2 regions of the Paenibacillus sp. JZ16 genome follow, and region 1 is predicted to be linked to the other one. Evidence: a T-box and tRNA genes for the amino acid it is inferred to sense, from the RefSeq annotation. Region 1 holds a T-box; the other holds one or more tRNA genes.

What was found. A T-box is a leader RNA that pairs with one kind of tRNA and senses whether it is charged. The one in region 1 lies ahead of BJP58_RS02365 (alanine--tRNA ligase), so its partner is inferred to be a tRNA-Ala.
Region 2: it encodes a tRNA-Ala, which carries the amino acid that the T-box ahead of BJP58_RS02365 (alanine--tRNA ligase) is inferred to sense. The anticodon was not compared.

What each region holds. Positions count from the first base shown of each region.
Region 1 covers NZ_CP017659.1:530,886-546,588, reverse strand. Annotated here, with positions in the region: gene BJP58_RS02380 (carotenoid biosynthesis protein) at 1-43, opposite strand, end outside; gene BJP58_RS02375 (TetR/AcrR family transcriptional regulator) at 197-766, shown strand; gene BJP58_RS02370 (hypothetical protein) at 1,369-2,688, opposite strand; T-box leader at 3,241-3,484, shown strand; gene BJP58_RS02365 (alanine--tRNA ligase) at 3,593-5,464, shown strand; gene BJP58_RS02360 (hypothetical protein) at 5,685-6,245, opposite strand; gene BJP58_RS02355 (bifunctional helix-turn-helix transcriptional regulator/GNAT family N-acetyltransferase) at 7,416-8,342, shown strand; partial or broken gene BJP58_RS02350 (acyl-CoA dehydrogenase family protein) at 8,431-8,754, shown strand; gene BJP58_RS02345 (hypothetical protein) at 9,274-9,843, shown strand; gene BJP58_RS02340 (winged helix-turn-helix transcriptional regulator) at 10,114-10,461, shown strand; gene BJP58_RS02335 (NADPH-dependent F420 reductase) at 10,650-11,258, shown strand; gene BJP58_RS02330 (SDR family oxidoreductase) at 11,313-12,194, shown strand; gene BJP58_RS02325 (NIPSNAP family protein) at 12,645-13,010, shown strand; gene BJP58_RS02320 (DUF6366 family protein) at 13,216-13,413, shown strand; gene BJP58_RS02315 (MFS transporter) at 13,808-14,995, shown strand; gene BJP58_RS02310 (Lrp/AsnC family transcriptional regulator) at 15,124-15,567, opposite strand.
Region 2 covers NZ_CP017659.1:2,761,017-2,776,719, reverse strand. Annotated here, with positions in the region: gene BJP58_RS12480 (methyl-accepting chemotaxis protein) at 29-1,219, shown strand; gene BJP58_RS12475 (PstS family phosphate ABC transporter substrate-binding protein) at 1,348-2,352, shown strand; gene pstC (phosphate ABC transporter permease subunit PstC) at 2,412-3,344, shown strand; gene pstA (phosphate ABC transporter permease PstA) at 3,345-4,220, shown strand; gene pstB (phosphate ABC transporter ATP-binding protein PstB) at 4,270-5,025, shown strand; gene phoU (phosphate signaling complex protein PhoU) at 5,079-5,738, shown strand; gene polA (DNA polymerase I) at 6,007-8,667, shown strand; gene mutM (DNA-formamidopyrimidine glycosylase) at 8,814-9,647, shown strand; gene BJP58_RS12440 (MntP/YtaF family protein) at 9,770-10,510, shown strand; gene coaE (dephospho-CoA kinase) at 10,520-11,119, shown strand; gene BJP58_RS12430 (lytic transglycosylase domain-containing protein) at 11,116-11,682, shown strand; gene BJP58_RS12425 (alpha/beta-type small acid-soluble spore protein) at 11,751-11,978, opposite strand; gene nrdR (transcriptional regulator NrdR) at 12,128-12,601, shown strand; tRNA gene BJP58_RS12415 (tRNA-Ala) at 12,778-12,850, shown strand; gene BJP58_RS12410 (hypothetical protein) at 13,968-15,703, shown strand, end outside.

The sequences.
Region 1 (15,703 bases):
TATCTTGAATTATCCATACAGGCACCACAGTTATATCACCCACATTTTACCCTCCATTTAAGTTGAAATTGAATTGAACGTTCAAATAAATTATAATTTCACTGTGTTACTTAAACAACAGGCTGTTCGATTGAGATATGTTAGTTATCATACAAACCACAGTAGATTTGTTCGCTATTTCTAATTGGAGGATATTATGGCAGACAAAAAAACAGATCACAGAGTGAGATATACAAAGATGGTTGTAAAAGAAAGCCTGCTGAAGCTTTTGACAGAACGGTCTATCAATAAAGTGACAGTGACCGACATTTGCAGAGAAGCAGGGATTAATCGCAACACCTTTTATACACACTATGCGAATCAGTTTGAGCTTCTTTCAACGATTGGAAATGATCTTTACGAAGACATTAAGCAAGTTGGGATGAGTTCTTCAAACCCTCAAAAGCTATCTTATGAATTATGTAAGTATATAAAAGCGAATCAAACGATATGTAAGGTTCTGTTCTCAGAGCATGGCGATAAAGAATTACTAGAACGAATCCTTTATATCAGTCACGATTTAACTATTGAGCGATGGAAGCAGGAATTAAAAGATTTTGATCCACAATTATTTGAGTCCTGGTATACGTTCACCGCTCATGGCAGTATAGCTATTATTAAAAAGTGGGTGAGTAGTGGTCTGAAGGAAAGCCCCAATAAAATTGCAGCTTTTATTGATAAAGCTACGGAATCCGTATCTAAAGCTTTTTATTCTGAAGAATTGTAGTAAGTGAAAACTGCATCCCGTATTTTACCTCGTCGGTCAGGTTCGATATAACTCGATTGCTGGCCATCACAGAAGATCCGGTAATATTATCTTCTATTGCTTTTCCGATGTTTAGAATTAGTAATGGCGATTAGTTCCTGCTCTCGCTTTTTCAAAACAGTTGGATATGATTTAATCATTTGCTGTATTGTCTATTATCAATAAATCTGTTTGCTATATGTTCCAGCAGATACAACCATTTTTTAAGAAGTTGGGCATAACAGTTAAGCCGAAAACTTGAGCTGTCGAGAAACAAGAACATGTAAAACTCCACGTTAACGAAACGTTAGGAGCAACCCTAGTTCCTAACTCAAGAAAAACTGAAGCCTTTTCAAACATGGTTGTAAAGCCACTCAACTAACGGGAAACGATAGTTAAATAAATATAGAAAAGCAGCTGGCCATGATCAGCTGCTTTTTGTTCAACTAACGGGCAGGTTAGTTTAATTTTAGTCACGGAGAAACGTAAGAAACTAAAAAGGAAAGTGGTGACCCAACGTTGGCACGCAAAATCTAGGCAGCCCGCAGCGAGGATGTTCGTGGGGCTGCCTAAATTTGTTGTGGTTACAGGTTGTAATTAATGCCTTCGCCAGCACCTGTGCGGGCGTTTACGTATACGTGAGAAACGCCTTCGATCCCAGTGACGGGAAATGCGTATACGAGCTGGCTGTTGTGGATTTCCAGCTTTGGCTTGCCCGAGGGGGTTACTTTTGGGCCAAGCTTCGCGGAGGCTTGCTCCGCTGTCAGCCTCGGGTGAACGGGGAAGGTTTTATTGTAATGGGAATAATAATTAGACGCATCAAAGCTCTTCAACGTACCGGTACGGCGATCAAATCGCCATACGACTTTCATTTGCGGAATGGAAACTTGCTCCCGGACCGGAATATACGTGAGATAAATGGAAGTATCGTTTATCTCTTTCGCTACTAATGTCAGACGTTCGTCAGACCAGCGAGCCATCCAGGTGTCCGTAACCGCGACAACCTGCTTTAAGTCGATAGTTTGCTCTACATCTCCTTTCTCAGAGATCGAGCTCTTGCGTCTCACTTGGAGCACGTGTCCGCTTTTACTTAGTGTTGCAATATAGGAGTTGGTTGATTTTCCATCGGTGTCCGATAACTTGAAATCCAAGACTTCTCCGAATTGGGGGCTGCTCCCGCCTGAGATGTGGACAATTTGCTTACCTGCTCCTTTATTCCAAGCCTCGCCCATGAAAATTTTCGCTTTGGCCGCAAGCTCCGTAGCCGTATAAGTGGTTTCACCGGCGAAAACGGTTCCTGGCTTCGGAGGTATGTATGGATTCTGGTTGTACAGGAACTCGTTAAAGGCTTTATTTCCATAGGTGGAGACCGAGTCGAGTTGAGACAAAGCCTCTTCCATTTCAGTTGATATCTGTTGTATATCTGATATAGAGGAATCAACAGCTTTCTTTCTCATCTGATCGAGATAAGGTAGGGCGGTCCTCGCGAACGTTCTCAAACGCTGAATTTGTTCTAATTGATCCGGGTTAAGCGAGATTTCCTTCTCGCTGGCAGGATAGGCCAAGTAGCGGCTGCCCTCTGTGATAAACGACTCATATGACCAAGATTGAAAGTTCATTGTAACGGATCCGATCCTTACAGATTGCAAGATAAAATTGGCATTTTCAATCGCAGATTGAAGTGCTGCTTGCCGATCTGAAATCGTAGATGCCGCAAGGGACTCCGCAAGCGCATAGTCGAAATCACGCAGGTAGATCAATTGCATATGTGACCAGTATTGCGTATTGTGCTGTTGTTGCTGCTCCCATTGCCGATTATTCTGATGCTCCGTATAACTGAAATAGGTGCCCGCTAATGTCGTCACGCAAAGCAGACCAATGATAGATTTGGTGAGAACGCTCATGTCTATTAAAACTCCCGTCTTTGTCTTCATAATGCTTATCCACTTTAACAAAGATGAGAACACAGTTTAATGAGTAAATATTGCCAATGCAAATCGCTAGCCCATTAGGCAATCCTGCACAGATGAGACTTATGAAAAGTACATTTGAGGTGGGAAATAGTACCATCAGGACAGATTATTCACGTTAATTTTTGTTTTAATCTTTTACGACTAAGCGATCAGCTGTCTTGTTAAGCTAACGGGCAGTATAGTTCAATTTCCAATGGGCATACTATCCCAAAAAGTATGGAGGGATATCATAAGGGTTATCACCTCCGCTCCGGAAGCGATACTTCCCCACCCAAGTTTGTTGTACCTCCTGATTATTTCACAGGGTAAACAGGAATGTGGAATTGAGGTTGGGGAGAATTATAATTTGGCTAAAGTCAGAGGATGCGAAGCAACCGAATTGCCAAAGCTGATGGTAGAATCGACAGACTTATACCTTATAAAAAATAGTGGAATTAATTGACAGAACAAGTTGAGTGTGATAGCATTGGTTCAACTTAAAACGAAAAGGCTATGATGAGAAATAGTAGCTATTAGGGATCTCACAGAGAGAAGATGGTTGGTGCGAATCTTCATTGATCTAATAGTGAAGCAGTCTCGGAGCTGTGAACCGAACAGAGGAATCTAAGTAGGCTTCAACGGAGTTCCACCGTTATTCAGGAAACAATATCGGAGATATCCCGTATTGATAGAGTGCAGAGAAATCTGAAATTAGGTGGTAACACGGACATCATAGTTCGCCCTAAGTTGACAAGAAATAGGTCAGCTTAGGGCTTTTTTGTTTTATTTCTTCTCGTTTGAATATCTGCAAAGTAATTTCCGAGAATAATTAATAATTGAAATGGAGGTATTGAGCATGGTGAAAATGACACCAGATGAGTTAAGAAAATCATATATTGATTTTATGAAAGGAATAGGGGCTAGCCAAGTGCCCTCTTCTAGCTTGTTGCCAGAAAATGATTCCTCAACGTTGTTTACAGGAAGTGGAATGCAACCTATGGTTCCATATTTATTGGGGGAAAAGCATCCGATAGGTAATGAGATTGCTAATATTCAGAAGTGTTTAAGGACAGTGGATATTGATGAAGTAGGAGATACGTCGCATCTGACATTTTTTGAAATGATAGGTCGATGGGAGTTTAAAGCAAATGAAAATAACTATAAGAAAAAGCAAATCGATGCCATTTGGAATTGGCATATTATCGAATTAGGAATTGATCCTGGCAGGCTGTATATCAGTGCTTTTATAGGAAGTGATGATTTGAATATACAGAAAGATACGGAAGCCATTCAAATCTGGTCAGAAAAATTTAAATCAGTTGGTATAGAACCTATCATTGAAGATGATCCCTATCAATATGGAGCATCTAGAGGTGGAAGAATATTCTTATACGATGAAAAAGAAAATTGGTGGAGTCGAGCCGGAAGTCCATTGGATATGCCTGTTGGTGAACCGGGTGGGCCTGATAGTGAAATGTTTTATGATCTTGAACCAGGCGGTGATTCACTGGATCATCCTGCTTCTGAAAGCGAGAGGTTTTTAGAGATTGGGAACAACGTATTTATGTGTTACAAAAAAGAAGGCACAGGATTTGTAAAAATGCAAAATCCCAATATGGATTATGGAGGCGGATTAGAAAGGGTTGCAACAGCCCTTAATGGTGACAAGGATATTTATAATACGGCTTTCTTCCTTAATCCCAAGAAAAAATTGATGGAGTTAAGTGGTAAACAATATACTGACGATTTAAAGTCGTTTAGAATCATACTTGATCATGTGAGAGCGGCTACTTTTCTAATTAATGATGGTGCGGAGCCAGCTAATAGTGATGCAGGGTATATAACAAGAAGGTTATTAAGAAGGGCGATTCGTGCAGGTAAAAAAATAGGTATACAAGGAAGTTTTGTGGGTGAGTTGTCTGAAGTTTATATAGATGAAGCAACAGCTTATGAAGATTTGATCGGTAATAAAAAGAAAGTTATCGAAACAGTAAATAAGGAAGAAAATCTTTTCTATAGAACTTTACAGCAAGGAGAATTTGAAATACAAAAACATCTTAAGAATAAGGGTAAAGTTACAGGTGCAGATGCCTTTTATTTTTACGAAACATATGGGTTTCCCTTGGAGTTGACGGAAGAGTTTCTAACTGAAAATGGATATAGCATGGAGGACAAGGCGTCTTATATAGAGGCGGCAAAGAAACATGCTGAAAAGAGCAGAACTGCTTCTGTGGGTAAATTTAAAGGTGGATTAGCTGAACATTCAACAGAAACAACAGCGCTGCACACGGTATCTCATTTATTACTTGCTGGTTTAAGGGAAGTTTTAGGTGATCATGTTCATCAACAAGGAAGTAATATTACCTCAGAGCGAATACGGTTTGACTTCAACCATGATGAAAAACTTACGCCAGAGCAAATAGCTGCGGTGGAGAAGTATGTGAATGATGCGATTTCGTCAAAAGCAATTACCTATATTTCAGAGATGCCTAAAACTGAAGCAAAAGAAAGTAATGTTGTAGGGAATTTTTGGGATAAATATCCGGATATCGTTAAGGTGTATACAATCAAAGATAATGAAGGGAAAGTTTGGAGTCGAGAAGTATGTGGAGGACCTCATGTAGAGGATACAACAAACATAGGAAAGTTCAGTATTAAAAAAGAACAATCTTCTGCTGCTGGAGTTAGAAGGATTAAAGGAGTAATTAATAAAAACGCTGAACAATAGCTGATGTTTTAGGATTGCCATTTGTAACAACGTTATGAGTTGCCGGGAATCCAGGATGAATGATAAATCCGGCAAATGAAGACGGTTTGACATCGCTTGGCCTTTCCGTTGGCGGTACCGGAGAACAGTTTTTAAAGAAAAAGCAATTCGGATTTAATCCGAATTGCTCAGATTGGGAGATCTTTTTATGCCACTTGTTAAATTAAAACTACTAGTTGGCCTAATAAGATTGTATTTCAGACAATACTGCTTTTAATCTGCCTAGATTATCAATTTTAAATAGTTTTTCTCTAAAAGAAATAAACTCATTAGCCGCCTTAAGAATTTCAGATAAAAATTCTTCTTCAACAACAATGTTTTTCGTCTCTTTGTAAGCTTCGTAAAGGTTTGTACCTTCAAAAATCAACGGATTTCTTTTTACTCTAAATAATATCTTGTTCTCTGGTTTTGTAATGATTCTTTTGACACTCCACTCATGGCTATTCATGGCCATAATGTGCTCTCCAAAACCTGTTTTTTTATATTCCAAAGTCATTTCTAAAACACCGATCCACATCAAGTCAATATCATCCCAATCCATAAAGTTGGTGATTGTAGTATCAGACGTTTTTATATTTACTACACCATCTAACTTATGGCCTTTATGCTTGTTTAATTGTCTGTTAGCCACCTGGATTGATAAACTATCTTTCAATGAAATAAAATAGTCTTCAATATTATCTTGACTAAAGTAAAAAGAATCTATAGTCTTCTTTTCAATGTATGTGGTTATATTTAGCATAAACTACTCCAATAACTAAAGGTATGTTGTAACTTAATCAATAAGGTAAAATGTATTTATTCTATAATTACTTACAACCAACCTGTACATTTGTCCATCTATACTAACATTTATTGTAGCATAACCGTTACCGCTAATAATTGTACTTCTATTCGCATTAACAATTGAAATAATTCTTGCTCGGACATCATTTATAGCAAGGTTATAGTAGAAGGTTGTTTTTCCAGTGGCTCCTGTCCAATATAATGGGTGGTGATTCGTAAGAACATGATTCATACTGCTATTTTGTAATGCTACGATGCTAATATAGCAGATAGGTTGATGGTGAATATTAATTTGGAGGATTAAATAATGAAACAAAAACTGAAAATCGTATCCGCATTTTTATGTGGCGCTATATTCAAATCGATAATTACTAAAAACTTCCAATTACTATTGCACGTAACGATGTAACAATCACTTTAAATTCCCTGAATTAAGTAAATGGGAAAGTCCTTTTAAATGTTACTGTAAAATTTTATAGTGATAAGCGTATTGATTTTGAACTTTCACGAATTAGAGCTGACGATAATGTTAAGGGTAGAAAGTCGTACACTACAAGTGCAACGTATTTCTATACACCAACTAAAGGCCCCTGGGTTATTACTACAGAAACATACTTAGATAAACCCATCCTAACAGTTTATTCTGGGCACTACCACGAAGGCAACCGCTAAGAGATCGGCTGCCTTTGTTCACAAACGGACAGGAGGCAAATCATATGTATACATGAGTGTTGCTCTACTGAAGGGCCTTACTACGCTACAAAGACATTCGAAGGCTAGCACAGAAGGATGTGACCTAAGAATGATGGGTATTAATCTCACTGGGAAATTTCGAGTGTTCCACTTATTTTGATAAATTAGGACCCCGACGGAAATCTGCATTGTCAGCGCCTTCCGGAAAATGAACGGCCAGCGTCAGGAAGAGGATTCCGAATTGAATAAAACCGTCGACCTGCACAACTAAGCAAGGTGGTTGTAATGGGTTACCATGGGAAAAACACGGAATAAGCGGATTCCGTGTTTTTCGCTGTTCATTTAGTTGACTATGTCAAATTAATATTTGACTTAGTCAAATATTAATGTTAATTTTTTGCTATCCGAATAAAAAGAAAGGGGCTCACTCATCATGTCAGATGCAACCATCATTCAGACGATCCGGCGCTTTAACCGTTTTTATACGAATGTGCTCGGACTCCTCGATCAACATCTGTTGCACAGCGATTTTTCTCTCTCCGAGGCTAGGGTGCTTTACGAAATTCAGAATACGGAGCATTGCACAGCCAAAATGCTGATCGACAAGCTGAGCATCGATGCCGGATATTTAAGCCGCATCTTAAAGCGATTCGATAAGCTTGGGCTGACCTACCGCGTTCAATCCGATAAAGACGGCAGATCCTACTATCATTACCTGTCCGATCAGGGCCGTGAAATGCTGCACAAGCTCGATGCGCTATCCGACGAGCAAATCCGCCGGTTAATCGAGGGACTACCGGAGCACAGAAAGGGGCTGATTGCGAAGAGCATGACGGCCATTGAAAGCTCCCTCTCCACCGAAGAGGATCGCGGTCTGGGCGTGGTCATCCGCACCGAGCTGCGGTCGGGGGACGTTGGCGTCCTGATCCATCTGCACGGCTGGGTGTACGCGGAGGAGTGCGGTTATAATCATGGATTTGAGGGCTATGTTTGCAAGACCTTTCATGAGTTCTTCCAACATTATGACCGGGAGAAGGATCGGTTCTGGCTGGCGGAGGCGGACGGCCACATCGTCGGCGCTATCGCCATTGTCGGGCATACGCCGGACAAAGCACAGCTCAGATGGTTCATCCTGCACCCCGATTTCAGGGGAAGGGGACTTGGCAAGACGTTATTGAACGAGGCCGTCAAGTATTGCCGGGAAAAGGGCTACCGGAACGTGTTCCTGGAAACGACCGAGGATCAGGAAAATGCGATTCGGATGTACGAGAACGTCGGTTTCCGCAAGACCGGCGAGCGTCCGAACGAAGCGTGGGGCGTAAGCCACGTCGAGCAGGTTTTCGAGCTTCACTTGCCATAACGTCCCTTCATCGAGACCCCAAATCCGGATTGCTAACAATTTCTATATTACTACCAAAATACACGGTATTGAAAAGTAGGGGGCGAGCTTGAACCGATCTTATGTCGCAGATCCATTCATACGAAATGAACACGAGGTGAACATTGCGGAGAGGGCAGACCGGCTGGCCGCCATATTCGCGGAGAGAGCTCCCAAGCATGATTCGGAAGGATCGTTTCCGTACGAGAACTTTGAAGATCTCAAGGCGTCAGGCTATTTAAAACTAACCGTTCCCAAGCGATTTGGCGGAGAGGAAGCCTCCGTCTATGAAATGGTGCTGGCCCAGGAACGGCTGGCGCGCGGAGACAGCTCCACCGCACTAGCTGTCGGCTGGAGTATCAGCCTCTTGCTTAAGCAGCGTCTGACCCGGGCTTGACCCGAGGCTTTGTTTGAAAACCTGTGCGAGTCGATAGAGTTGATGGCCTTGTTGGGCGGAACCGAAGATGCAAGACCGGCAAGATTACCGTTACTTATCAAAAGAAATCCTACACCTTGAACCCCAAAAATCAAATCATTTAGAATAAGCGCACATACTACCCTACGAGAGAGCTCGTGACTGGTATCTGTCTAAAGCTATTGATCAAAAGCAAAGCGCAGGCTGCAGATGATTGTTTACGGAGTTTCAAATCATCGAATAGCGATCGAACGTATTCAAGTTACTATAAAACAATAGAGAATCGCCAGGTAAACGGAGAAGACTAACGAAAAGCAAATGACCATATAAAGAAAATATCATTTGTAGGACTTTCAACTATTAGCAAGTGGAGGTTGAAGAAGAGATTAAATAGACTAAATCTGAGTCGCGGCAGTTTTGTGTACAATCGACATGACACATTTAATCCCCGGTGTGTAAAATGTGTCATGTAGACAGTACACATTAGGAGGAGTTACGATGGACCTTCGAGCAGCCGCTCATCTCATTAACACTTCACAGCGTAGAGAGTCTGACCCACCGATCGTACATATATTGGATTGTACCGCCTGCAAGAAATCTTACGCGAGACTTCCCCAAGATATTGCGCTTGCTGAACGGAATGGCTCGTTGCAGCTTTGCAACCTGTGTCAAGATATACAAAGAAAGAGTCAGAAGAGTAGTCGTCTTTATGCCAGAAGAAACGGTAATCTGAAGTGGTCAGATTCGCTTGGCATTGCATATCCTACAAAAGGAAGCATCAAGAATGGAGAAGGTCCTTATACCGAGATCATGCACCGATTTGAGATTTGGCTTCGAGACGTGCACAATTACTTACCTGGGCAAGAAATTGAATGGGAGACCCGGAAGCAGTTACAAAAACAATTCTTCCTAGAGTTTATTGATGAGCCCAACCTCTTCTCTACCCAGCCAATTCGGAAGCTTACACATAACGGTGAAACAGTCTATGTATGTACCGGCTGCCAGGCTCAGATGAGCCCGACCTATTTTATTAAATGTTGCCCATCGAAAAAGCCCAAGAGCAATTAGCATCTAGAGTAAGGTACTGAACATACCAGTGGCTTATGCGCTATCCTACCTGTATCCTTAGTGAGGCAGCGTCAGTCTAATACTTAATTTTACTAGGTTATCAAGACCTAAATTTAAGAAAGATAGATATATTAAAGGGTTTCACATATTAGTCATGACTAATATGTGAAACCCTTTATGTTCAACTATCATTTCCCGTTAGATCAACAAGTAATAGGGTTATCATGTATTATAATAATGGAAATTTAATGAAGGGTAGTGTTTTTTAAATTGAAAACTTTTTATTGTGATCTGGAAATCACTTTAAATGTCATTGGCGGGAAGTGGAAGCCTCTTATTCTGTATTATTTAATAAAAGGTCCTAAACGGACCGGTGAATTGAGAAGGCTCATACCCACAATATCTCAGAAAATGTTAGTCCAGTCGTTGCGGGAGTTGGAGAGTGCTAATTTGATTATAAGAAAAATGTACAATCAGGTACCACCAAAAGTGGAATATTCAATATCAGAAATGGGTATGTCACTTGAACCCACTTTGCGAGCTCTTTGTGATTGGGGCCAAAATTATGCAGAGAAGAACTTGAGTAAGGATGAATATCGGAGATTAAATGTAGAATAGAGTAATTTCATTGATCCATTTATTCTGCACTTCATCACAATTATCACTTTTTAGTTACTATATAACATAAAAGTACGTACTATTTTAAAAGTTATGGATGGATCATAATAAGACTTATGGCCATGAAGAAAATCAAAGAATTAATAAAAGGAGTCGTATGTAGATCGATAAGTTTTTGGAGGTGCGTTATGAAATTTGGCTTTATTGGTGCTGGAACAGTTGCTCAAACGCTGGCGAAACATCTATTGCTTCACGGTCATGAAGTTATTCTCAGTAATAGTCGTGGTCCCGAAACGCTCTCAGATCTGGTAAGCTCGCTTGGTGCTGGCGCAAAATCCGGAACACCGTCAGAAGCAGCTGAGCAGGACTTTGTAATATTATGCGTGACGTGGGCGCAAATGCCTGCTGCTTTGTCAATGGTTCCTGACTGGACAGGCCGTGTTCTTATTGATGCTACCAACCGTTTTGAAAATACGGAACCTCTACTTGGCGAATGGTCAGGAAAGAATTCAAGTGAAATCGTAGCCCAATATGCTCCGGGTGCTCATGTAATTAAAGCTTTTAACAGTGTTCCGATGGAATGGATTAAGGATTACACGGAAGAGAAGCCGAAGACTGTCCTGTTCATGTCCGGTGACGACATCCAGGTAAAACAAGTCTTGAAAGAAATTTGGGAGAAGATTGGCTTTGCCTGTATTGATCTTGGATCCTTGAGCCAGGGCGGTCTGCTGCAGCAAATAGGAGGACCTCTCGCCGGATTGAATTTAAATCTGCTGGATCAATACACTGTACGATAACGTTATCCTATACTGCAACTGGTTTATCAATAAAAGTTCAAAGGGGTTACTAATATGGGTAAAATACTTATTACTGGAGCAACGGGTAATCTTGGCAGCAGGACGCTAAACCTTCTTCTTAAAAAGGTTCCGGCAAATCAGGCCGCTGTATTGGTACGTGATCCGCAATCTGAAAAAATCGAAAGGTTTGTTAAAGAAGGTGTGGAGGCCCATCAGGGCGACTATTTCGATTATAACTCCCTTCTGCGAGCTTTTAATGGTGTTGACAAAGTCATGCTTATCTCCGCGCAAGCATTTACCGACCGTAATACGCAACATTTCAATGTCATCGCAGCTGCAAAGGAGGCTGGTGTTAAACAAGTGATCTACACGTCGATCATTCGAAAAGAAAATTCAAATCTTATTTTGCCCGAAGTAACGATGTCAGACTTATTTGCTGAACAAACGCTTAGAGCATCCGGATTAGACTATACCATTCTGCGGAATCCACCGTACCTTGAAACCTTGCATATGTATTTCGGAGATGCGCTTAAAGCCGGCGTGCGAGTACCAGAGGGTTCCGGCAAAGTTGCCGCTGCATCTCTGGATGACTTGGCGGCAGCTAACGTAGCCGTTCTCACTCAACACGGGTACGAAAATAAGACATACACTCTAAGTGGCAGCGAGGGGAGCTCTTTTGCAGACATCGCTGAAGCCCTCTCGGAGATTAGTGAGATGAATATCCCTTATGAGTCAGTTAGCGAAAAAGAATATATAGACTCTATGGTAGCAAATGGCTTGCCTGTTTTCATGACTGATTTTTTATTAGGCTGGGTGCGAGGAGTCAACACTGGAGAATTTTCGGAGACATCCGGGGATCTTGAAAGTCTAATTGGCCGAAAACCAATGACATATAAGGAATTCTTTAAACATCAGTTTTCTAAAGTTGAAGATTGAAAGCAGGGTATGTTTTAGACTAAATTTGAAAAAGAAACAGCGACAGCCAAGGACGAGAAAATTGACTGTCGCTATTTTATTGAGCTAACGTTTCCCGCAATAAACGTCCGGATTGACCGGCCGTTTATGTGACACAACCCATAAAGAAGTGTCGGAGGACAGAAACATTGTCCCATGGAAAGTCGCTATTTTAGCGGCTTTTTTGTTATATCGGTACAAGTTCTTGTCCCGAGCCAAGGACAAGAACTTGTACCGATTGCCGTAAAGGACAAGAACATGAGCCGATTACCGATTAGACAAGTATCTAACTATGTTTCCATGCAATTTCACTAAGCTAACGGGCAGTTTAGCTTAATAATGTTGAAGTTCCAGGATTGTTTTAACAGGGATATAAAGTTCATTAAAGAATAAATACTTAGTGACATTTCGAGCAGATGAGAAGATAAAGAATTGAGTATATATCGAAGGAAGTCATACAAAATAGATTCAAAAAGAATAGATGAATTTAATCATTTATTTAATGAATTTCTTTTACCTACACAACTCAAATATGGGGCAAGTTTAGTTGGTCGGTGGATGACGGAAGAAATCGAAGGTGCTATTGAAGTCTTTGCGATTTGGGAATATAAGAGCCTTGAGGAATATCAAAATATAGAAAACCAGGTTAAAGGTGATGAAGAGCATGTTAAACGCGTACGGAATCAACACGAGGAACTAAGAATACGTGGAGAAAATCTCTTAAAAGAAGCACCTAAAGAAGACTTTTTATTGAGTACAGTACCTAGGAATAAAACGATACTATCCAATTTTTCATAAAAAACAATTCAACTAACGGGATACAGATAGCTCAATAAAAACAAGAATGCAGCCAATCAACGTAATCGGCTGCTTTTGTTCAACTAACAGGCAGGGTAGTGCAAGAAGGTTGTGGAATACATAAAAATGTTATTATTATACTACTGCATCAATAAATTGGTATTGGATATCTAATTAAAATTATTAACCTAGGGGTAGGTAAACAATGAGCAAAGATTATGAAACTCCTGAAAGAACAAGAGAAAGACTAAGACAAGAAGAATTGGAAAATAATCCATTTGGTCATATGAATCCCGGAAATAGTAGGGCTCGGTATAGTATAGTCGATTTAGGTTGGAAAGGCACTTTAGTATTAACTATTGTTATTATTGTCGGTCTTATAGTTGTTCAATATTTTTATTAATGGTTTTAATATTTGAGAAAGCCAAAATTGTCGAGATACAAGATATCGGTACAAGTTCTTGTCCTGAGTCGAGGACAAGAACTTGTACCGATTGCCGTAATGGACAAGAACATGAGCCGATTACCGATTAGATAATATCTAACTAGGTTTCCATGCAATTCATTAAGCTAACGGGCAGGTTAGTGCAGTCATAGTGGCTAGAATAAGATGACCATTAAAATTAAAAGTAAACATTCCGAAATAAATGGATTTTCTTTGTGATAAAGTTCCACTACCTTTAATGCTGTATGCACAATGAGAGCTTATTTCTGTAAGCTTATCAAAGATAGCAAGTGAGCATTTTAGCTATCTCAAAATACAGAATAAAGGAGCATTATTTGTGATTTCGAACGAAATGTATTCTGCCACAAATGACACCGATGTCAAAAAAGAAAGTCTTCCATGGGCAGGTCTACTGGCGTTAGCTATGGCAGGATTTATCTGCATACTTACGGAAAGTCTGCCTGCTGGGCTACTACCCCAGATTGCGAGTGATCTTGGCGTAACGCAGGCGCTGGCCGGACAACTGGTTACGTTATATGCAGTGGGCTCCCTGCTGGCTGCCATTCCGCTGACCACGGCGACACGAGAGTGGAGACGCAAACCGCTTTTGCTGCTATGTATCATAGGTTTTCTGGTATTTAACACGGTGACTGCCTTATCTTCGGTGTATGCTATAACGCTAATCGCACGTTTCTGTGCAGGAGTAGCAGCGGGGGTGTTGTGGGGAATGACTGCAGGTTATGCACGCCGCATGGTGCCTGAGTCGTTAAAAGGAAAAGCCATGGCCGTCGCTATGGTAGGCACACCTTTGGCATTGGCGCTCGGGGTTCCGATAGGAACATTTTTCGGAACGTATGCAGGCTGGCGCCTGATCTTTGGAACAGTATCCATATTGACGCTAGCCCTCATTGCATGGGTGCTCTGGAATATGCCGGATTATGAAGGAGAGCCCGCTCAGCATCAACTCCCATTGCATAAAATCTTTTTCATACCTGGAATTCGGCCCATTTTGTTTGTGGTTCTCGCCTGGGTGCTAGCTCACAATATTTTGTATACCTACATTTCCCCTTTTCTGGCCGACACGGCACTGGCCCATAGAGTCGATCTGATTCTGCTATTATTCGGTGTGACTTCAGTAATCGGCACTTGGATCATTGGGTTGCTGATTGATCGTTATATGAGAATACTGGTTTTATCAAGCATTGCGATATTTGCCCTTGCCTCAGCGGCAATGGAAATCTGGATAAATCAGCCGGTCGTCATCATCTTCGGTGTCATCGCATGGGGAATGACCTTTGGCGGAGCAGCCACATTACTACAGACAGCCATTGCACATGCAGGTGGCCAAAGTGCGGATATCGCTCAATCCATGCTAGTAACGGCGTGGAATCTCGGAATCGGTGCAGGAGGAATTGTTGGGGCTATCCTGCTTGATTGGATCGGGGCCAGATTCCTACCAGGTTCATTGGTTCTCTTGTTGCTAATTACCCTTATTATAGCTTGGACCGCCCAAAATCACGGATTTCCTAGATCTCGCTAAAAGCGGATTTTTATATCGGAAAAGATCAGTTGTTAGGAATCCCTTCTAAAACGGCTTCATTCTTTATACGAAAGACCGCCCATCCATGTAACCGATAGATGGGCGGTCTTTAAATAAATGCGTAATACTCAGATGAGGAGGTTGGTTCCTTCAATCAGGTTTTTATGCGCAATAGGCGAAGACATCGCGATAAGTGTAGTGTAGGTTCCGAATTTGTCACACTGATCTCCAAACGCTTCTAGGTCCGCGATGGAGTCTGTCATGACTTTTAATAAATAGTTATGTTCCCCGCTTACGCGATAACATTCCACAACTTCGGGGGAAGAACGGCAGAAATCAAGGAAAGCATTGCATTCTCTGGTCCGAAAAAGTAGATAGGATGTACTTTGTTTTCCTATTTTTTTGGGATTTATAACGGTACGATACTCTTCAATCACCCCGCTTTCTTCCAGTCGCTTCACTCGTTCCGTGACGGCTGGCTGTGATAGTCCCACCAACTTTCCCAATTCGGTCATGGACAATCTGGCTTGGTTTTCCATATGAAACAGGATGTTTTTATCGATCTGATCCACATTATCGCTTCCTTTTAATGTATAGGTTATTTGAATAAAGTTCCTTCAGATTAACGGTGATTGAAGATCGATTTTTTGAAAATCTTATGTAATGTAGAAGAAATTATTTATATAATAAACGCACTTACTTTAAATA
Region 2 (15,703 bases), 2.2 Mb from region 1:
GGACCAGATGAAGAAGGGGTGAAGGCGCATGACACTGCTTCAAACCATACCGAATCAGACAGAGAGAATGAAGGTGGAGGTAGAGCCGGTACTTGATGGACATGCAGCAAACGAGCCTGAAGCAGGCGCATTATATCGGCAATACATAAGAAGGGTCCCTGTTATAACGAAATCTGAATCCTGCCTCGATGTGCTGAATGTGTTTGCGAAGGATCAGCGTATCCCGTGTGTTATTTATTGCGATGAGGCAGATACACCAGCAGGACTGATTATGCGGGATGTGTTTTACCAGCGAATGATGGGCAGGTTTGCCGTGGACCTGTATTATTCCAAGCCCGCCTACCAGTTTGCGGACCATCAACCGACGCGTGTCGATATATTCGAGAAGGTCGGAACGTTGCTGGAATTGTCCCTGCAGCGCCCGGATTCCAAATTTTATGATTGTGTCCTGATCACGGATGAAGGACGACTGCTAGGCGTGCTTACCGTCAGGGATCTAATGAGTCTGTCCAGTATGCTCCAAGCGGAAGCGGAAGAGAAGCGGGAACTGATCCTGCAGGAAAGCTACCGGCATACCCGGAACATTCAATCCTCTTTAACCGAGGTCCGAACGGCAGCAGCGAGAACAAACTCGGAATGTATACGGATGAGGGAGTGGTCACAAACCGGGAAGGAGAAACTGGATCTTGTCCGAACCTCGTACCTTGGTCTTGTAGAGGATATGACGAAGCGTGAAGGCCAGGCCTCCGAGCTCGCAGCCGATGCCAGCCGCATATTTTCCATCACCGGCATGATTACCGAGCTTGCGAACCAAAGCAGTCTGCTGGCCATGAATGCCTCGATTGAAGCAGCGCATGCCGGAGAGCATGGGCGTGGATTTCAAGTGGTTGCGGCAGAGGTACAATCGCTAGCAAAACAAACGCGTAAGCTGTCAGGGGATATATCGCAGCTGCTCGAGCAAATCCAGGGGCTGGCAGCAGATACAGCCAAGGGGGCTGTATCGTCGCTGAAGGAAATCCAATCCTGCGAGGGGTATGTAACGGAAGGTGCCCAAATGTTTAATGAAATGGACAATGCCGTTCAAGAGGTTCAGAAGTCCGGTAATCAGGTTTATCAACTGGCCGAGGAAACCGTGAAGCGTGTGAAGCGGGTGAAGGATGAGCTTGCCGGAATGAACACCGGTGAAGCTTCGATCATGGAAGATAGGTCGAATCTATAACTCTACTATGATTAAAATATTTTACACTGCGTTTACATTTCTCAGAAACTGCTATTACATTCCGGGATTAATATCAATATTGTAAGTAGGAAGTAGAGACAACAACCATTTTGAAGGAGTGGATTCGTTTGTTTAAAAGAAGGGGTCGTAAACCAGCAGGTATTCTCGTACTGGTGTTAATGCTGAGCACGCTTTTGGCGGCATGCGGCGGAGGAACAACTTCCGGCGGTGCTTCAGGAGAAAATACAGACAACGGTTCAGCACAGCAAAATGAAGGAAGCACAACAACAGCTTTGTCGGGAACGATTGAAATTGACGGTTCCAGTACATTGCATCCATTAACTGAAGCCATCGCTGAAGAGTTCGGCGCAGCGAACCCGGATGTCCGCATTCCGATTGGAACAGGCGGAACAGGTGGCGGTTTCAAACGCTTCAATAATGGAGAGATTCCAATTTCCAATGCATCCCGTCCAATTAAAGACAGTGAAGCTGAAGAAGCAAAATCCAAGGGCATTACCTATCATGAGGTTCTGGTAGCTTATGACGGACTATCCGTTGTTGTTAACCCGAGCAATGAATTCGTAGATAAATTAACGGTAGATGAGCTGAAGAAAATTTACGAGCCGAACAGCACTGTAAAAACATGGGCTGACGTTCGCGAAGGATGGCCGGCAGAGGAAATCAAAATTTACTCTCCTGGTACAGACCACGGAACATTCGACTACTTCACAGAAGCGATTAACGGTGAAGCTCAAGCAAGCAGAAACGATAGCCAAATCACGTTCAGTGCCGATACAAATGCAGTCGTACAAGGGGTTGCTGGCGACAAGAACTCCATCGGATACTTCGGATTCTCCTTCTATGAAGAGAACCAAGACAAATTGAAGCTGGTTCCGATCGATAACGGTACGGCTACAGTAGCTCCAAGCATGGAAACGATCAAGGATAACAGTTATGCTCCATTGTCCCGTCCGCTGCTGCTCTATGTAAACGATAAGGAGCTTGAGCGTCCGGAAGTGAATGCATTCATGAACTTCTACCTTGATAATGCCGCTAGTCTTGCTGGCGAAGTTGGTTTCGTACCGCTTCAAGATGAACAATATCAAGAAGAAAAAGACAAGTTGGCAAAATAATTAAAGACTTCATGCCCGAAGGGGATCCTTCGGGCAACCCATAGAAAGGGAAGAGGAGAATGAACAAAACTTCACCCGTGGCGGCAAACACTAAAAGCATGACATTCCGTCGAAGCAAAACACGCCTCTCAGACAAAATCGTTCCAATCCTGCTCGGCTTGTGTGCCATGCTTTCGGTGTTTACCACCATCGGTATTGTATATACACTTCTACAGGAATCCGTGATCTTCTTCAAAGAAGTGCCGGTATGGTCCTTCTTGACTGGAACGACATGGAGTCCAATTCTCCCTCCAAAAGAATTCGGCGTGCTGCCCCTGCTGGGCGGCACATTGCTGATTACAGGCATTGCGATCATTTTCGCAGTGCCTATCGGCTTGGCATGCGCTATTTATCTCAATGAATACGCTCCTGCCCGGGTTCGGGGGGTTGTAAAGCCAGTGCTTGAAGTGTTGGCTGGTGTACCAACGATTGTTTACGGATATTTTGCGCTTGAAACGGTAACGCCATTCCTTCAAAAGATTTTTCCCGACATGGGGATATTCAATGCGCTTAGTGCGGGTCTCGTGGTCGGCATCATGGTCCTGCCGATGATCTCGTCTTTAAGTGAAGACGCGATGCGTGCGGTGCCTAAGAGCCTTCGTCACGGAGCATACGCGCTGGGTGCTACCCGATTTGAGGTTGCCCTGAAAATTGTACTGCCTGCCGCTTTATCGGGGGTTGTATCGTCCTTCGTATTGGCATTCTCGCGCGCGATTGGCGAGACGATGATCGTTACGGTGGCTGCAGGTGCTACGCCGCAGCTGACACTGAATCCGCTGGAAAGCATTCAGACCATGACTTCTTATATTGTTCAGGTAAGCATGGGAGACGTTCCGCGAGGAACGATTGAATACGGCACGATTTTTGCGGTAGGTCTGACCTTGTTTGTCATCACCTTCTTGCTTAATATATTGGCGCAGTGGGTCGCTCGCCGCTTCAGGGAGGAATACTAGATGAAACAATTGAATCTGGGGGATAGCAAAGGAATCAACCGGAGACGTCTGGGTGACCAAACGCTGCATATGATATTCCTGGCTTGTACCAGTATCGGTATTCTAGCCTTGATGGCTTTGATTGTTACGATCGTGATGGATGGCGTTCACAGACTCTCACCCGATCTGTTCACGAACTTTCCGTCACGTATCGCGGATAAAGCAGGCCTGAAATCGCCGATTGTCGGCACGATTTATCTGCTCCTGCTCATGGCCCCGCTGTCTTTTGTATTAGGCGTGGGCGCGGCAATCTTTCTTGAAGAGTATGCGGGCCGCAGCCGCTGGGTTCGGCTGATCCAGCTGAATATCAGTACGCTTGCAGGGGTTCCTTCTATTATATATGGTATCCTGGGACTGGCGATTTTCGTGCGCAGCATGAATCTTGGCCGCAGCCTGTTGTCCGGGGTATTAACGATGACGCTGCTGGTGCTGCCAATTATTATCGTTGCCGCTCAGGAGGCGCTTCGCGCCGTGCCTAAGAACCGGCGCGATGCTTCTTATGCGCTGGGCGCAACGAAATGGCAAACGGTGTCCAGCGCCGTGCTGCCATCAGCGATTCCTGGAATTATGACCGGGGTTATCCTGGCCTTGTCTCGTGCGATCGGCGAAACCGCACCGCTGATCATGATCGGTGCTTTAACGTACGTGGCCTTCTTGCCGGAAAATCTGCTTGATTCGTTTACTGTCATGCCGATCCAGATCTTTAACTGGGTATCAAGACCAAGTGAGGCTTTCCACGAGCTGGCGGCTTCGGGTATTATTCTGTTGCTCATCATGCTGTTCATCATGAATATTGCAGCCGTGTGGATCCGGAACAAGTATTCGAAGAACATCTAAGAGACGCATAAAGCAGATCTAATCGTGAAAAAGGAGACATGAATAAGATATGGAATCCATCATACAGATTAAGAAATTAAATCTTTACTACGACACGTACCATGCGCTTAAAAACGTGGATCTGGACATTCCGGAGAAAACGGTGACGGCGTTCATCGGACCGTCGGGCTGCGGTAAGTCTACGCTGCTGCGCACGCTGAATCGCATGAATGACATGATTCCTTCCACTCGGATTGAAGGCAGCGTGCAAATCGGAGGAACCGAAATCTACAGCGAGGAAGTCCACGTTGAAGCCTTGCGCAAGCAGGTAGGGATGGTATTCCAGCAGCCGAATCCGTTTCCTAAATCGATTTATGACAACATCGCCTACGGGCCGCGACTTCACGGTATCCGCAATAAAGCGGAGCTGGACCAAATCGTGGAACAGAGCTTGAAACAAGCCGTGCTGTGGGATGAAGTCAAGGATTATCTCAAGCGGTCCGCGCTGAGCTTGTCCGGCGGCCAACAGCAGCGCCTATGCATTGCCCGGGCACTTGCCGTACAGCCGGATATCCTGCTGATGGACGAAGCAACTTCCGCGCTGGACCCGATCTCGACTTTGAAAATCGAAGAGCTGGTGCAGGAGCTGAAGAGCAAATACACCATCGTCATGGTTACGCATAACATGCATCAGGCAGCACGCGTATCCGGGCAGACCGTATTTTTCCTGAATGGCGAAGTGGTTGAATCTGCAAACACCGATACGCTGTTCTCGACGCCGTCGGATGCACGTACCGAGGATTATATCTCGGGCCGGTTTGGTTAAGCCATTATCACGACTATGATCTTTCTTAAAAGTAGATAGGAGGAGCATCACACATGATCCGGAGAATTGAGTTTGATCAGCAGCTTGATGAGCTGAGAAGTTTGCTGCAGGATATGGGCAAGCATATGGAGGAGGCACTGGCAAACAGCGTGGAGTCCCTTCAGACCTTGGATGCGGAGAAAGCGCAGGCGGTTATCAAGAACGATGTGCAGTTAAACAACATGGAAGAGCAAATCATGGACATCGGCTCCCGTCTGATCGTGACCCAGCAGCCTGTGGCAAAGGATTTGCGCCGGATTTTAGTGGCTTTCCGGATTGCAAGCGATTTGGAGCGTATGGGTGACTTGGCGCGGGATGTCGCTAAAGTGACGATCCGTCTGCAAGGCCAGAAGCTGATCAAGCCACTGGTGGATCTTCCGCGGATGTCGGATTTGGTGCGCGCGATGGTTTCGGAATCGATCGAATCCTATCTGACGGAAAATACGGATCTTGCCTATAAAATGGCCCAGGACGATGATCAGATCGATCATTTGTACAGCGTGATTTTGCAGGACCTGTATGCGCATCTGACCTCCGATCCGGATTCGGCCAATCAGGCGATGCTGCTGATCATGGTGGGACGTTACATCGAACGGATCGCCGACCATGCAACCAACATTGGCGAGAGCACGGTGTACCTCGTAACGGGTCATCGTCCCGACCTCAATCAATAGCATAATGATAAGTCAAACGCTGGCGAAAGCTGGCGTTTTTTTGCGAGAATTTAGAAAGCTCCAGCGAAGCGGAAGCAATTCTTTAATCGCATTTATATATTGGGGGCCCCCGCAAAGTATTTGGAATAAGCATCGAAGCGCAGGCCCCACTTTGTGGGGATATTTTGCGTATTCTTAGGAATTCACCGTTAATCGAACGGATTGTTCGGAATTGGCGGTAACCTATGTTATCATGTGGAAAGGAAGTAATATTGGTGCGAGGTGTTCTATGGACAAGCTGATTTTAATTGATGGAAATAATATCATTTACCGGGCATTCTTCGCGATGCCGCCGCTGACCAATGCCAGCGGACAGCAGACGAATGCGGTTTACGGCTTTACGACGATGCTGCTTCGCTTGATTGAGGAACACAAACCGACCCATATGATGGTCGCATTCGATGCAGGCAAGGAAACATTTCGGCATGCGGATTTTCAGGATTACAAGGGTGGCCGCCAGAAAACGCCTCCCGAGCTCTCCGGACAATTCCCGCTGCTGAAAGAGCTGTTGAAAGGCCTTGGCGTCTCCCAATTTGAAATCGGCGGTTATGAGGCCGATGACATTATCGGGACCATTACCCGTCAGGCTGATGAAGCTGGCCGGAAGGTGATGGTTGTATCCGGGGATAAGGATATGCTGCAGCTGGCTTCGGAGCATACCACGATCGCCATGGTCCGCAAGGGCGTTACCGACATCGAGTATTACGGACCGGAACAAATTAAGGAGCGATATGACCTGACGCCTGATCAGATTATCGACCTTAAGGGACTGATGGGCGATGCTTCCGATAACATCCCCGGCGTTCCAGGAGTGGGTGAGAAGACGGCTCTGAAGCTGCTTCATGAATTTGGATCCGTTGAAGCCGTGGTGTCACGCACCGACGAGCTGAAAGGCAAGATGAAAGAGAAAATTGAAGAGCATGCGGATTCCGCCATACTCAGCAAGAAGCTGGCTACGATCTTTCGCGAAGTTCCGCTGGAGCAGTCGCTGGATGACATGGCGTTTACAGGCTTGAATGAAGAGACGGCAGGGCCCGCACTGGCGAAGCTGGAGTTTAAATCGCTCATTGAACGGTTAAACCTGAGCACAAGCGGAGTGGGCGGGGATGCGGCTGAGTCGAAGCCCGAAGCGAAGATTGAAGTGACCCTTGTAGACACGAAGGGGCTTAAGGAGGTTGCGGATAACCTGGCCCACGTCACCATACTCCATGTAGAGACGCATGGGGACAATCCCCATCATGCCGAGGTGATCGGGCTCGCACTCGCTACGGAGGAACGGCAGTACTTCATTCCGTTTGAGGTTCTGAAGTCGGAAGAGGCCGAGCCTGTTCGAGCTTGGCTTGCCGATAGCGGGATCCCTAAACGCGGATATGATCTGCACCGCATTGATCTGGCCCTCCACTGGCAGGGCATTGCTTTTGCCGGCGCGGCATTTGACGTTCATCTGGCTGCCTACCTGCTGGACCCAACCGAATCGAATCAAAGTCTTAGCGGTCTGGCCTCCAAATACGGGCTTGCGTATCTTCAAGCCGATGAGGATGTTTTCGGTAAAGGGGCAAAGTACAAGGTTCCCGATATGGAGAAGCTCAGCGAGCACATGGCCAGAAAATGCCTGGCTGTATCCGAACTGGTTCCCGTTCAGGAGAAGGAGCTGGCTGCCAATGAAATGCTGCCGCTGTTCCATGAGCTGGAGATGCCGCTGTCCCGCATACTGGCCGATATGGAGAAGCAGGGAATTGCCGTGAATGCGGAGGATTTGAAGGAGCTGGGTCGCGAGTTTGAAGGACAGATCGAGAAGCTAGTTCATGAGATATATGAGATCGCCGGAACGGAATTCAATCTTAATTCGCCTAAACAGCTGGGCGAGATTCTGTTTGTGAAGCTGGAGCTTCCGGTCATCAAGAAGACCAAAACCGGTTATTCCACCGATGCCGAGGTGCTCGAGAAGCTGGCGCCTTATCACGATATTGTCCGCTTGATTCTGAAGTATCGTACCTTGGCCAAGCTGCAATCCACTTATGTGGAAGGTCTTCTGAAGGAGATTTCGTCACAAACGGGCAAAGTGCACACGTACTATCGTCAGACGATTGCCGCGACGGGCCGTCTGAGCAGCCAATATCCGAATTTGCAGAACATTCCGATCCGTCTGGAGGAGGGCCGCAAGCTGCGCAAGGTCTTCGTTCCGTCCGAGCCGGGCTGGAGCATTTTGGCGGCGGACTACTCCCAGATCGAGCTGCGCGTGCTTGCGCATATCTCGGATGATGAACGGCTGAAGGAAGCCTTCGTCCACGATATGGATATCCACACGAAGACCGCAATGGACGTGTTCGGAGTCGGCGTGGATGAGGTGGACTCCAATATGCGCCGATCCGCCAAGGCGGTTAACTTCGGCATCGTGTATGGAATCAGCGACTATGGCTTGTCCCAGAACCTGAATATTACCCGGAAGGAAGCCGCGGCCTTCATTGACCAGTATTTCGAGGTGTTCCAGGGCGTCCGGCGTTATATGGACGTGATCGTCAAGCAGGCGAAACAAGACGGCTATGTGAAGACATTGCTTGAACGCAGACGCTACCTGCCGGAGATTAACGCCAGCAACTTCAACCTGCGGTCTTTTGCCGAGCGGACAGCAATGAATACGCCGATTCAGGGAACCGCGGCGGACATTATCAAGCTGGCCATGGTCCATATGGACAAGGCGCTGCATGATCGTCAATTGAAGAGCCGCATGCTGCTTCAGGTGCACGATGAATTGGTGTTCGAGGTGCCGGAGGATGAGCTGGAGATCATGAAGGAATTGGTGCCGGAAGTGATGAGTCAAGCGCTGAAGCTGTCGGTACCGCTGAAATCGGAAGTCAGCTATGGCGAGAACTGGTACGAAGCGAAGTAAAGTTATACAATATGGTTAGCCGATAGAGAATCGTTTATAGGGATCATGGCGTGAAGAGGGGCGCATTATGCACCATACCTTTCCACAAAACCATGGTCCCGCTCTGTCCTAACTTCCGGTATAATGGGAGATGAGGTGAAGTCATTATGCCGGAATTGCCGGAAGTAGAAACGGTGAAACGAACACTTAACCAATTGATTAAAGGTAAGCATATAGATCATGTATCCGTACATCTGCCGCGGATTATTCAGCGTCCTGATGATATTGAGGCATTTGCGTTTATGTTGAAGGATCATACCGTGGAAGGTGTAGAGCGCCGCGGGAAATTTTTAAGGATATTGCTGGACGGACTGGTGCTCGTCTCGCATCTGCGGATGGAAGGGCGTTACGGGTTGTACTCTGCCGAGGAGCCGGTGGAGAAGCACACTCATGTTATATTCCATTTCTCGGACGGGACGGAGCTGCGTTATAAGGACGTACGCCAATTCGGAACGATGCATCTCTTTGCAACGGGGGAAGAGTTTCAGCATGCTCCTCTTGCCAAGCTGGGGTATGAGCCGCTGGATGATACGTTTACGTTCGGAACTTTCAAGGAAGTCATCGGCAGCAAAAAAACGAAGATTAAAGCGGTGCTGCTGAATCAGGCATATGTGGTCGGCATCGGCAATATATATGTCGATGAGGCATTGTTTCGAGCCAAGATTCATCCGGAGCGTAACGCCAACAGCCTGAAGGATGCTGAGCTCAAGCGATTGTATCATGCCATTGTGGATACACTGTCCGAAGCCGTAGAAGCGGGTGGTTCCTCCATTAAATCCTATGTCAATGGACAGGGTGAAATGGGGATGTTCCAGCATAGTCATCAGATTTACGGACGGAAGGACAAGCCGTGTCATACATGCGGTGGACCGATTCATAAGATCGTGGTTGGCGGACGGGGGACCCACTTCTGCCCGAAGTGTCAGCCGGTTAAGAAGTAATCCAATAGGCGTGCACCCATTCCTATCCCTACACATATAATGTGGAACATATGTGGAGCGCATGGAGCTGCTCTTCTTCATGAATGAGCCGCTTGATGTGGAGCTTACGAGGAGGGAAAAGGGTGCTCAGTCATATTTTCTCGTCTGCGCTGCTGGCCATGGCATTAAGCCTGGACGGATTCGGTGCGGGGGTTACATACGGTCTGCGCAAAACAAGGATACCGCTGCTGTCTGTATTGATCATCTCGCTATGTTCCGGCTTGGTGCTTGGCGCCTCCATGCAGGCGGGCGCGCTGTTACAGCGGTTCTTATCCCCATCCGTGGCGTCTGTGATCGGAGCCGCCATTTTGATTCTGCTGGGCTTATGGTCTCTATATCAGCAAGTTCGCAGAAAAAACGAGTCAGATGTGCAGCCGGTTTCCAGTAAGGATATTTCGAAGTCTCTTATGGAAACGAAGGCATCTGACCATCAAGTGAAATCAAGACGTGAGGTTAACACGGCAGGTCAAGTGCATCTTCAGCGGGCGGTATTCTCTCTTGAGATTCCGAAGGCCGGGGTTGTCATTCAAATTCTCCGCAGTCCCTCGAAGGCGGATCTGGACGACTCCGGCAGCATCTCCCCGTGGGAGGCGATGTGGCTCGGGATCGCGTTATCGCTCGATGCGTTCGGCGCAGGGCTTGGCGCCGCCATGCTGGGCTTCTCACCGTTAGGTACCGCGGCTGTTGTTTCCTTGTTTAGCGGGATATTCCTGGTGCTGGGCATGAGGGTTGGTTTACGTTTTGCATCCAAGGGCGGCATGCGTTTTATCTCTTATTTGCCTGCTTTTTTGTTAATCGTCATGGGTATAATGAAGCTGTTATGAGGTGAAGTCATGAATATCGGTTTAACCGGAGGAATTGCAACTGGCAAGAGCACCGTGTCCTCCATGTTGGCCATGAAGGGAGCACTTCTCGTCGATGCGGATCTCATCGCCCGGGAAGTCATGCTCCCGGGTCATCCGGTGCTGGGTAAAGTGACCGAACATTTTGGACAAGCGATCCTGTTTGAGGACGGTACGCTGAATCGAAAAAAACTCGGGGAAGTGATCTTCCATCATCCCGAGCAGAGAACGGTATTGAATGAGATCACGCATCCGGCGATCCGGCAGGAAATCCGGGAACGGACGGAAGCGTATGAGCGGCAGTATCCCGACCGGCTGGTGGTAGCGGATATTCCGCTGCTGCTTGAGGCCAAGGAGCATTATTCTTATCTTGACCAGATCGCTGTTGTTTATGTACCGCGAGAGCTGCAGCTTGAGCGTCTGATGGTACGCGATGATCTTAACAGGGAAGCGGCAGAAGCGCGTTTAAACAGTCAGATGGATATCGAGGAGAAGAAGCGTCTGGCGGATATCCTCATCGATAACAGCGGAACATTGGCCGAAACACAGCAGCAGGTGGACAACCTGTGGGGCAGGTTGGTTAGTCTATGAAGTGGCTCCGTAAAAAAAGAGTGCTGCTTCTGCTGTTTGTCTCTTTTGTAGCGCTTCTGTATCTGAGCTCGAACTGGATGACCTTGCTGTATCCGATTCATTATAAAGATGAAATACGGAAGCATGCCGCATACTATGAGGTCGATCCGTTCCTGGTGGCATCCATCATTCGTGTGGAAACGAACTTCAAGCCGGGTAAGGAGTCCAAGAAAGGCGCCCTGGGCATTATGCAGCTGATGCCGGATACGGCGAATTGGGCGATGGAAATGGCCAAGCTGCCATCGGTAAACCTGCTGAACGTAAAGAATGAAGTGGATGCGAATATCCAGCTGGGCACCTGGTATATTCAGAACCTGCACAAGGAAATGGACGGCAACCCGATTGCCGCCATCGCCGCCTATAATGCAGGCCCCGGGAACGTCAAGAATTGGATCAACAAGGGCATGTGGGATGGAACCTACGAGAATGTGAAGAGTATTCCCATCGGGGAAACCCGCCACTATGTACAGCGCGTGATTTATTATTATAATCAATATACGGATGTGTATAAGGACGGCTTTTAACGAAAAAAGAGCGCTGGACAGGCTCTTACATCGAGCCGTCCAACACTCCTTTTTTAAGGAAGAATCAATTATTGACCGGAGAATTGACCAGCCAATTGTTGCTCGGCCAGGGTTACAAGACGCTTTGTGATGTATCCCCCGATCGAACCGTTCTCGTAGGAAGTCATGTTACCTTGGTATCCGTCTTGTGGAATGGAGATACCAAGTTCTTGAGCTACCTCGTACTTCAATTGCTCAAGAGCAGCGTTTGCGCGAGGAACAACCAGGTTGTTGGAGTTGTTGTTGCTTTGTGCCATGTTAAGTTCACCTCCTTGGGTTGGTAAAAGTATTATGTCTCGGGTTTCGCATTTTCATAACATAAAAGAAAAAAGTTTTGCTGGTAAATTTTTCATTAGGGCCATTAAGGCTAAAATACGCTGAAAACAAAGGAAGTGAAGATAACTTTATGAAGTGTCCATATTGCAGTTATGCCGGAACGAAAGTGCTGGATTCCAGGCCTGCCAACGAGAATAAATCCATCCGCCGCCGCAGGGAATGCGAGCAGTGCAGCAAGAGATTCACAACCTTTGAGATGGTGGAGGAAACGCCGCTGATTGTTGTGAAGAAGGATGGAAGCCGAGAAGAATTCAGCCGGGAGAAGGTACTCCGCGGTTTGATCCGGGCATGCGAGAAGCGTCCGGTATCCGTGGATCAGCTGGATATGATCGTATCGGATGTCGAGAAGGCACTGCGCAATACCGCAGCAGCAGAGGTGGAGAGCCGCCAGATCGGGGAGCTTCTGATGGAACGGCTGTATCCGGTCGATGAGGTAGCGTACGTCCGGTTTGCGTCCGTGTATCGGCAGTTCAAGGATATCAATATGTTTATGAAGGAACTGAAAAGCCTACTGTCCAAGGATACGGACGGTCAGGAGCTGTAAGAGCACCAGGGTTCTGCGTGATCCAGGTGCTCTTCCGGTGCTCTCAAGGAGCCCATCCTCATCATCGATAAGTGACATTATATAGAGAAGTAAAAGGGATACAGCACGTCATCAAAAAATGTGAAAAACCTGTTGACATGCCTGCTGATTTTTTATATGATATAGAAGTCGCTTACGGGGCCTTAGCTCAGCTGGGAGAGCGCATCGCTGGCAGCGATGAGGTCAGGGGTTCGATCCCCCTAGGCTCCATAATAAGAAAACCCTTGATATTCAAGGGTTTTTTGCTTTTTTAATACGTATTTAGTACTGTCCATAAATGGTCTTGGGGACGAATTGGGGACGAATATTGAACATAATGAAAATGGGCAATCATTTTATGTCATGAGCACCTACAGCGTCGGGGTTCGAGGCGCTGTTTTTTTGACTCGTTCAAACGGACTGATCTGGGGTTCAGTAAGGCTGCACCGTTCGAAAGTTGTATCGTAACAGAAAAATTAAATTGTTATTCCGATTTCTAATGTGTTTTCATGCCAGTTCGTTTTACTTATGATTTAACAGCAGTTTCAACGGTCAGTAGCGATTTCCCCGGTTACAGGCGAGAAGCCTGTTCTTGAGGTCTAAAGTATCAGAAACTTTATCCGGGGAGAATTTGCCTGGAAAAAAAAGAAAAAGCGTCCCACAAGTCTTTTGAGTCTGCCCCCATAGCGTGAGACAAATTAAAAACACCTTCAAGAGAATGCAACCATGTCGTAAGATATGGAGACAACCTTGGAGGTGTTTTTCGTTGGCAGCAAGAGTCAGCTGTCCGGTAGAAATGAAGAAGAAAGCCATTGAAATGAAGTTGGATGGCATTCCAGTGAAAAAAAGTCATGAACCAACTGAACATACGTAATAAGACACAAGTGGAGAGCTGGATGAGATGGTTTTGTAGTGGCAAATGGAACCGTCTGGAGCAGCCTGTCGGTAAAACAATACAGCTAAGGTAAAGTGCCTGAATATACATTAAAGCTCGAGAAGGTACAGGGGTGGAAAATCAGTTGAACGAGCTGTTGGAAGACACGGAAATCTATGTAGTCGATGAACATACGTTGTTGGCGTTGCAGGATGTCCGAAGATTCAAAGTATTTGAACACATGGAATAAATGGATGAACGATAAGCGCCCCCGGCGTCTGGAAACAGATCCGGGGGCGCTTTTTTTACAAATATCGACATGATCCACCTCGTAATTTGTCGAGCGATAGAGCCATTATTCCTATTCAGCTGCCTATATAGTATACCGATATTTATAAGATGTCCCAGGTAGTGGAAGGGGGTACGGAAAATTCCTGCGGCTGATTCATGATATTGCTAGAGGAGGCAGAGAACGTGAAGTCTAAGAGAAACCGAATGATTCCATGGCTGTTGGTATTTGCATTATGTCTTAACGGATGGAATCCGTCCATATCAATAGCTGAGGGAGTTCAGCAACCTAACGAAGAAGAGATGGTACCGGAAGTAGTGGCGCCGCCCAGTGTTACGGATGCTGTATATCATAATTCAAATGTAGAATTGCTTGCAGAAAAAAGAGAGGTAACTTTATACCCAGGCGAATCTTACAGATTTTATAATACGTCCACCTTAACCAAGTCCATTACAAATAATGGGTCAACTTCAAAGGGAATTGTGTTTGACTATGTAACTTTTAATGCAGATGGCAGAATTACGGGTGAGGATATGAATCACGGCGGGAATGTTTCTCAGACAAAGGGAGCTACCACCATCATTACGGTCTCGGGGATGTTCCCAGTTACGTTCTCCATTTTTCCTGAAGTGACGTATTCCTTATCCTCGACACCAGCACTCCATCGTATTACACTTCATCAGGGAGAAAGCTATATTTTTACGAATGAGGGGAATCAGTCCCTTAATCTGCAAAGCGATGCTTCCAGCAGCCAGGAGAAGCGTTACGATTATGCTGAATATACTCCGGACGGCACACTAGACAGCTCTGATTTTAACAGTGTCTCAAAGCCGGCGGTAGGCGAAGGGAATGAAATCATTATTACCGGGGCTACGATCAACCCGGTTACCGTGGGGTTTCCATACGATATGTTTAACGGGGAGTACAGTGCGGAACCGGCGTATACGAGGATCATAATGAATCAAGGACAAAGCTATCAATTTACGAATGTGAGCACGAAGACGGATACGCTGGAAAGTGACGGCAAGTCCAGTGATCGTTTCGATTATGTGGTTTATTTACCGGATGGAACTGAGTACTCAAGAGGAACGAATACGTCAAATAAACCTAGTGTTGCAGCAGGACGTACCGCAGTACTTACGATGGTTACGGCGACACCTGTTACATTCGGCGTCCCATACCGAACGTTTGATGTACGGCCCACAGGAGGAAGTGCCATTAGCCGGATAACCGTTTATCCGGGAGATACGTATGTTTTTTATAATAATGGATCGCTTACGAATCCCATCCGGAATGATGCAAGTAACGTCGGCGGCTTATTTGATTATGTCATTTATAATCCCGACGATACCATATACAGAAGTGGATTTAATCAAAAAGGGAGCCCGAGCATTCCTTCATTGGGATACGCGATTGTCTCGAACATCGGAAATACACCCATCGTGTTTGATTATACCGATGATTTTGCGGTTGAAGGAAGTGCGGAGCCTGCATTTGAAAGGGTGACTCTATATCGAGGGGAGAGTTACGAGTTTACGAATATTAGTAGCAGTCTCGAATATTTGGACAGCGACGCTTCCTCTTCGTCCGGTCGGTTATTTGATTATGTTACTTATTACGAAGATGGGACTGAACGTTCGCGAGGACTAGCGACAAGCGTTGAACCCAAAGTGTATCCAAATAACAAGGCAGTTGTAACCGCAGTGTCGGATAACCCGGTGACTTTTGGTGCCATCTATACCGTGTTCCAAGGCGGTGGTAGGCCTAACGAGGCGATCAGTCAGATTACCCTCAATCCCGGGGAGTCCTATATATTCCGTAACCATGGGACATTGTCTAATCCCATTATGAATAATGCCAGTAAAGTAAACGGGATATTTGATTACGTCATGTATAAAGCGGATGGCAGTCGATCTTCGGA